Regions from separate parts of the Macrococcus epidermidis genome, predicted to be linked through region 2. Evidence: a T-box and tRNA genes for the amino acid it is inferred to sense, from the RefSeq annotation. Region 2 holds a T-box; the other holds one or more tRNA genes.
The links. A T-box is a leader RNA that pairs with one kind of tRNA and senses whether it is charged. The one in region 2 lies ahead of thrS (threonine--tRNA ligase), so its partner is inferred to be a tRNA-Thr.

Region 1 (3,415 bases), 670 kb from region 2:
TGACAAAACGTGGTAAAGGTAAAGCTGGGTTTGCTCACGTTAAAGATTTAGATGGTCAAATTCAAATTTATGTGCGTAAAGATGCTGTAGGTGATGAACAGTTTGAGTTATGGAACAATGCTGATTTAGGCGATATCGTCGGTATTGAAGGTGTGATGTTCAAAACGAACACTGGAGAACTTTCTGTAAAAGCGAAGTCGTTTACACTGTTATCAAAAGCTCTTCGTCCATTACCTGATAAATTCCACGGATTACAGGACGTTGAACAACGTTATCGTCAACGCTATTTAGACTTAATCACAAGTGAAGAATCAACGCAAACTTTCATTACACGTAGTAAAATCATTCAGGAAATGCGTAGTTACTTAAATGCGAAAGGTTTCTTAGAAGTAGAAACACCTATGATGCATACTATCGCGGGTGGAGCTGCAGCACGTCCATTCGTGACGCATCATAATGCATTAGATATGGAACTTTATATGCGTATTGCAATTGAATTACACTTAAAACGTTTAATCGTTGGTGGATTAGAAAAAGTATATGAAATCGGTCGCGTATTCCGTAATGAAGGTATTTCGACACGACACAACCCTGAGTTTACGATGATTGAACTATACGAAGCGTATGCAGACTATAACGATATTATGGATTTAACAGAAGAAATGGTAGCGCATATTGCTGAGAAAGTTACAGGTTCTACAACTGTTGATTATGCAGGCGAACAAATTAACTTAGCACCAAAATGGCGCAGATGGCATATGGTTGATGCTGTTAAAGAATACACAGGTGTTGATTTCTACGAAGTGAAAACTGATGAAGAAGCACATAGTCTTGCTAAAGAACACGGTGTTGAAGTTAAACCGAATATGAAATACGGTCACATCTTAAATGAATTCTTCGAACAAAAAGTAGAAGAAAACTTAGTACAGCCGACATTTATTTTCGGACATCCTGTAGAAGTGTCACCACTTGCAAAACAAAATCCAGAAGATCCACGTTTTACAGATCGTTTTGAATTATTTATCGTACGTCGTGAGCATGCAAATGCATTTACAGAATTAAACGATCCAATCGATCAAAAACAACGTTTCTTAGCACAAATGGAAGAAAAAGCTGCAGGTAATGATGAAGCACATGAGATGGATGAAGATTACATTGAAGCATTAGAATATGGTATGCCGCCAACAGGTGGATTAGGAATTGGTATTGACCGTTTAGTCATGCTGCTTACAAACAGTGCATCTATTCGTGACGTATTATTATTCCCTTACATGCGACATAAATAATTAAATTCTACTCAAAGGCTCTAAATCCTTATTTATCAAGGATTTAGAGCCTTTTTTATTCTGTAAAAATTATCAGAATTTACTTTCTTTTAAAAAATAGAAAAAAATAAAGAAAAAGCGTTGACTTTGCAATTCAAATTGCGTATTATTAAAAAGTCGCTTACAACGAGTAACATATTAAGAAAGTTAATCAATTGTAAAGTTCATGAACGCAGTGTAAAATTTACTATTGAAATAATCTTCGAAGCTGTTATACTTATATAAGTATTGAAAATTTGTCTGGTGACGATGGCAGAGAGGTCACACCTGTTCCCATACCGAACACAGAAGTTAAGCTCTCTAGCGCCGATGGTAGTTGGTCTTACGATCCGCGAGAGTAGGACGTTGCCGGGCAATATATACCCAGGAGGATTAGCTCAGCTGGGAGAGCATCTGCCTTACAAGCAGAGGGTCGGCGGTTCGAGCCCGTCATCCTCCACCATTATTTATTTATTATTATGCCGGAATAGCTCAACTGGTAGAGCAACTGACTTGTAATCAGTAGGTTGAGGGTTCAAGTCCTTTTTCCGGCACCATTTCTTTGAGCCATTAGCTCAGTTGGTAGAGCATTTGACTTTTAATCAAAGGGTCAGAGGTTCGAATCCTCTATGGCTCACCATTATTTTAATATTAAAACTTAATATGCGAAAGTAGTTCAGTGGTAGAATACAACCTTGCCAAGGTTGGGGTCGCGGGTTCGAATCCCGTCTTTCGCTCCATTAAGAAAATTAAATGCCGGGGTGGCGGAACTGGCAGACGCACAGGACTTAAAATCCTGCGGTAAGTGATTACCGTACCGGTTCGATTCCGGTCCTCGGCACCATTTAATTTTATTTTTTTGCGCCCGTAGCTCAATTGGATAGAGCGTTTGACTACGGATCAAAAGGTTAGGGGTTCGACTCCTCTCGGGCGCGTTTATTAATAACGGGAAGTAGCTCAGCTTGGTAGAGCACTTGGTTTGGGACCAAGGGGTCGCAGGTTCGAATCCTGTCTTCCCGACTTACTTAATAATTTTGGGGGCTTAGCTCAGCTGGGAGAGCGCCTGCTTTGCACGCAGGAGGTCAGCGGTTCGATCCCGCTAGTCTCCACCATAAAATTTTAAGATGAACATTGAAAACTGAATGACAATATGTCAACGTTAATTCCAATAATTTGAGTGAACTTAGTTCACTCCCAAGAGTGATTGCCATAAGCAATCAAAGAGCATTATCAAACAAACTATTATGGAGAGTTTGATCCTGGCTCAGGATGAACGCTGGCGGCGTGCCTAATACATGCAAGTCGAGCGAATTGACAGAGGTGCTTGCACCTCTCGATTTTAGCGGCGGACGGGTGAGTAACACGTGGGTAACCTACCTATAAGACTGGGATAACTTCGGGAAACCGGAGCTAATACCGGATAATATTTAGCTTCGCATGAAGCAATAGTGAAAGACGGTTCTGCTGTCACTTATAGATGGACCTGCGGTGTATTAGCTAGTTGGTGAGGTAACGGCTCACCAAGGCAACGATACATAGCCGACCTGAGAGGGTGATCGGCCACACTGGGACTGAGACACGGCCCAGACTCCTACGGGAGGCAGCAGTAGGGAATCTTCCGCAATGGACGAAAGTCTGACGGAGCAACGCCGCGTGAGTGAAGAAGGTTTTCGGATCGTAAAACTCTGTTGTAAGGGAAGAACAAGTACGTTAGTAACTGAACGTACCTTGACGGTACCTTACCAGAAAGCCACGGCTAACTACGTGCCAGCAGCCGCGGTAATACGTAGGTGGCAAGCGTTATCCGGAATTATTGGGCGTAAAGCGCGCGTAGGCGGTCTCTTAAGTCTGATGTGAAAGCCCCCGGCTCAACCGGGGAGGGTCATTGGAAACTGGGAGACTTGAGTACAGAAGAGGAGAGTGGAATTCCATGTGTAGCGGTGAAATGCGCAGAGATATGGAGGAACACCAGTGGCGAAGGCGGCTCTCTGGTCTGTAACTGACGCTGAGGTGCGAAAGCGTGGGGATCAAACAGGATTAGATACCCTGGTAGTCCACGCCGTAAACGATGAGTGCTAAGTGTTGGGGGGTTTCCGCCCCTCAGTGCTGCA
Region 2 (3,415 bases):
CTGCATTATATGATATTGCACCTACAGAAATGCGTCAGATTATCTTGAAGTCACTTACAAGCAATCAAACGATTTCTCATGAAGCGTTACGCAAAAATGCACGTGATTTCTATAAGATAGAACACGACGGTGCACTACCAACTTTGCAGTTTCAGGAACAGTCAGATAATATAAAGCCTGAAGATAAGGAAGCGAGTACTCTACTGAACTGGTTTGAAATGCTGGATACAACGAGTCCAATCGATATGCTTACTTCATTCAGTAAATCAGAACCGACCTTAAAGCAGAAACGCATGATTGAATCTATTTTAGAACGTGAACAACTGCCATATGGTGTGTTTAATATTCTTATTCAATATGTATTGTTTACAAAGGATATGAAACTCCCGCAGGCGTATATTGAAGAGATAGCCTCAAACTGGAAGAAACAAAATTTAAAAACAAGTCAGGAAGCTTATCATTTTGTAAAATCGATGGATAAGAAACGTACTGAACGTAAAGATAAATCAAGTAGACCGAAACAATATTTACCGCCTTCTAAAGAGATGACACCTAAATGGTTAACGGAAGAACCGATAGCAAGCAATAAAGTTGATGAAAATGTCGATCTAGAAGCGGAACGTCGTAAGTTACAGCAAGAACTCAATCAATTATGGGAGGAGGATAAATGATGAAACCGATGGGCTCAATATTAAACGCTAACAGTGAAATTTTTAAGCGTATTGAAAAGATAAAAAAAGAAACGATAAAACATCCTGAAATAAGTGCGTTTATTGCTGCTAACCATGTTACCGAGCAGATGATAGATAATGATTTATCTGTCCTCCAGGAATATAAAGATTCTTCAATTATGTGCCAGGATTGTGCATCTTATGGCCAGTGTAAGAACTTTGTCCCTGGTCACACGCCTGAACTATATATTGAAAATAATCACATTAAGATCAGACATTTACCATGCCCTTCTAAGCTTGCTTATGATGAAGAACAAAAGATGAAGCAGTTTATAACGGCAATTCATATGCCAAAAGATGTCCTGAATGCAAAGCTTGCAGATATTTACCTCGATGATAAAACGAGAATAGATATTGTGAGACGTGCAGGGATGGTATGCAGAGATATCGCAAAGGGTGTCGATACGAAAGGTATGTATATTCATGGACCATTCGGTACCGGAAAATCATTTATTTTAGGTGCAATCGCAAATGAATTGAAAGAGCGACATATTTATACGACGTTAATGTACTTTCCGGAATTTATTCGAGAATTAAAATCAGGGTTTAACGATGGTACATATACAGAGCGATTAAATCGAGTAAAGAATACGCCTGTTCTAATGCTCGATGATATCGGTGCAGAAGACTTAACACCATGGGTACGTGATGAAGTGTTAGGGCCGATATTAAATTATCGTATGATGAATAATGTGCCGACATTTTTTAGCTCAAACTTTGATTTTAAAGAACTAAGTCATCATTTATCAATAACGAAACAAGGTGCAGAACAGACGAAAGCGCGACGTATTATGGAGCGTATCGAAACATTAAGTGATGAATATATGTTATCAGGGAAAAATTATCGCCGTGAAAAATAAGTTTGAAAATTACGATAATAAGTGTATAATATGTATTAACAAACAACAAAACTAAATTCGTATATATATAAATTGTAAGGATAAGATAGTCTATCATTAATTTTTAGAGAGCTGATGGTGCTGAGAATCAGTAATTAAGTTAGATTGTTACTCCCTTATTGGTATGACAACTAATCATTGTCCGGCTCAAGACCGTTATCTTATGCAGAGTTGCTGAGTGATCAGTAATTAGGGTGGTACCGCGAATTGACTTCGTCCCTTTTTGGGATGGGGTCTTTTTTGTTGTTTAAAATAAAATAAAAAAGTGAGGCGTTATGAATGAGTGAAATTAATGTTAAGTTTCCAGATGGTAATGTAAAAAGTTTTGAGGCTGGCGTTACAACTGAGGATATTGCAGGTTCAATCAGTCCTGGTTTAAAGAAGAAAGCTTTAGCAGGAAAATTTAATGGACAGATGGTAGATTTATCAACGGCACTTGAAACAGATGGAGACATCGAAATCATTACGCCTGAGTCTCCTGAAGGTATAGAAGTACTACGTCATTCAACTGCACATTTAATGGCACAAGCGTTAAAGCGTATGTATGGTAATGTGCATTTCGGTGTAGGTCCTGTTATTGAAGAAGGATTCTATTATGATGTAGATACTGAACATAAAATTTCAAGCGAAGATTTACCTGAAATTGAAAAGACAATGCGTCAAATTGTCGGTGAAAACATTAAGATTGAACGTCGTGTTGTAAGTCGTGATGAAGCTAAACAAATTTTTGCCGATGATCCATACAAACAGGAGTTAATCGATGCGATTCCAGCTGATGAGCATGTAACAATCTATTCTCAAGGTGAATTCACTGACCTTTGCCGTGGTGTACATGTGCCATCAACTGCTAAAATTAAAGAATTTAAATTATTATCTACAGCTGGTGCATACTGGAGAGGTGATGCGAATAATAAGATGTTACAACGTATCTACGGTACAGCCTTCTTCGATAAAAAAGCATTAAAAGAACATCTTCAGGTTTTAGAAGAGCGTAAAGAACGTGACCACAGAAAGATTGGTAAAGAATTAGAGTTATTTACTACAAATCAACTTGTCGGCCCTGGTTTACCGTTATGGTTACCAAATGGCGCTACAATTCGTCGTGAATTAGAACGCTATATTGTTGATAAAGAAGTTGCATTAGGTTATGACCACGTGTATACACCAGTTATGGGTTCAGTTGATCTTTATAAAACTTCTGGACACTGGGATCATTATCAGGAAGACATGTTCCCGGTTATGGAGATGGACAATGAGCAAATGGTATTACGTCCGATGAACTGTCCACACCATATGATGGTCTATAAAAATAAACCACATTCATACCGTGAATTACCAATCCGTATCGCTGAACTTGGTACAATGCACAGATATGAAGCAAGTGGTGCTGTAAGCGGATTACAACGTGTTCGTGGTATGACTTTAAATGATGCACATATCTTCGTTCGTCCGGATCAGATTAAAGATGAATTTATCCGTGTCGTGCAACTTGTAATAGATGTATATAAAGACTTCAAATTTAAAGATTATAAATTCCGTCTAAGTTATAGAGATCCAGAAGATACTGAAAAATATTTCCAGGATGATGAAATGTGGGAGAAAGCACAATCAATGCTTAAAGAAGCAGTTGATGAAATGGGCTTAGATTACGAAGAAGCACCAGGAGAAGCTGCATTCTACGGTCCAAAACTCGATGTACAGGTTAAAACTGCGTTAGGTAAAGAAGAAACTTTATCTACAGTTCAATTAGACTTCTTATTACCGGAACGTTTCGATTTAGAATAC

Region 1: it has a tRNA-Thr gene. The T-box ahead of thrS (threonine--tRNA ligase) is inferred to sense a tRNA for this amino acid. The anticodon was not compared.

What each region holds. Positions count from the first base shown of each region.
Region 1 is NZ_CP073819.1:2,387,368-2,390,782, reverse strand. It holds gene lysS (lysine--tRNA ligase) at 1-1,286, shown strand, start outside; rRNA gene rrf (5S ribosomal RNA) at 1,565-1,679, shown strand; tRNA gene KFV12_RS12755 (tRNA-Val) at 1,692-1,767, shown strand; tRNA gene KFV12_RS12750 (tRNA-Thr) at 1,786-1,861, shown strand; tRNA gene KFV12_RS12745 (tRNA-Lys) at 1,869-1,944, shown strand; tRNA gene KFV12_RS12740 (tRNA-Gly) at 1,970-2,044, shown strand; tRNA gene KFV12_RS12735 (tRNA-Leu) at 2,060-2,148, shown strand; tRNA gene KFV12_RS12730 (tRNA-Arg) at 2,166-2,239, shown strand; tRNA gene KFV12_RS12725 (tRNA-Pro) at 2,251-2,324, shown strand; tRNA gene KFV12_RS12720 (tRNA-Ala) at 2,341-2,416, shown strand; rRNA gene KFV12_RS12715 (16S ribosomal RNA) at 2,546-3,415, shown strand, end outside.
Region 2 is NZ_CP073819.1:1,720,685-1,724,099, reverse strand. It holds gene dnaB (replicative helicase loading/DNA remodeling protein DnaB) at 1-671, shown strand, start outside; gene dnaI (primosomal protein DnaI) at 671-1,591, shown strand; T-box leader at 1,660-1,854, shown strand; gene thrS (threonine--tRNA ligase) at 1,910-3,415, shown strand, end outside.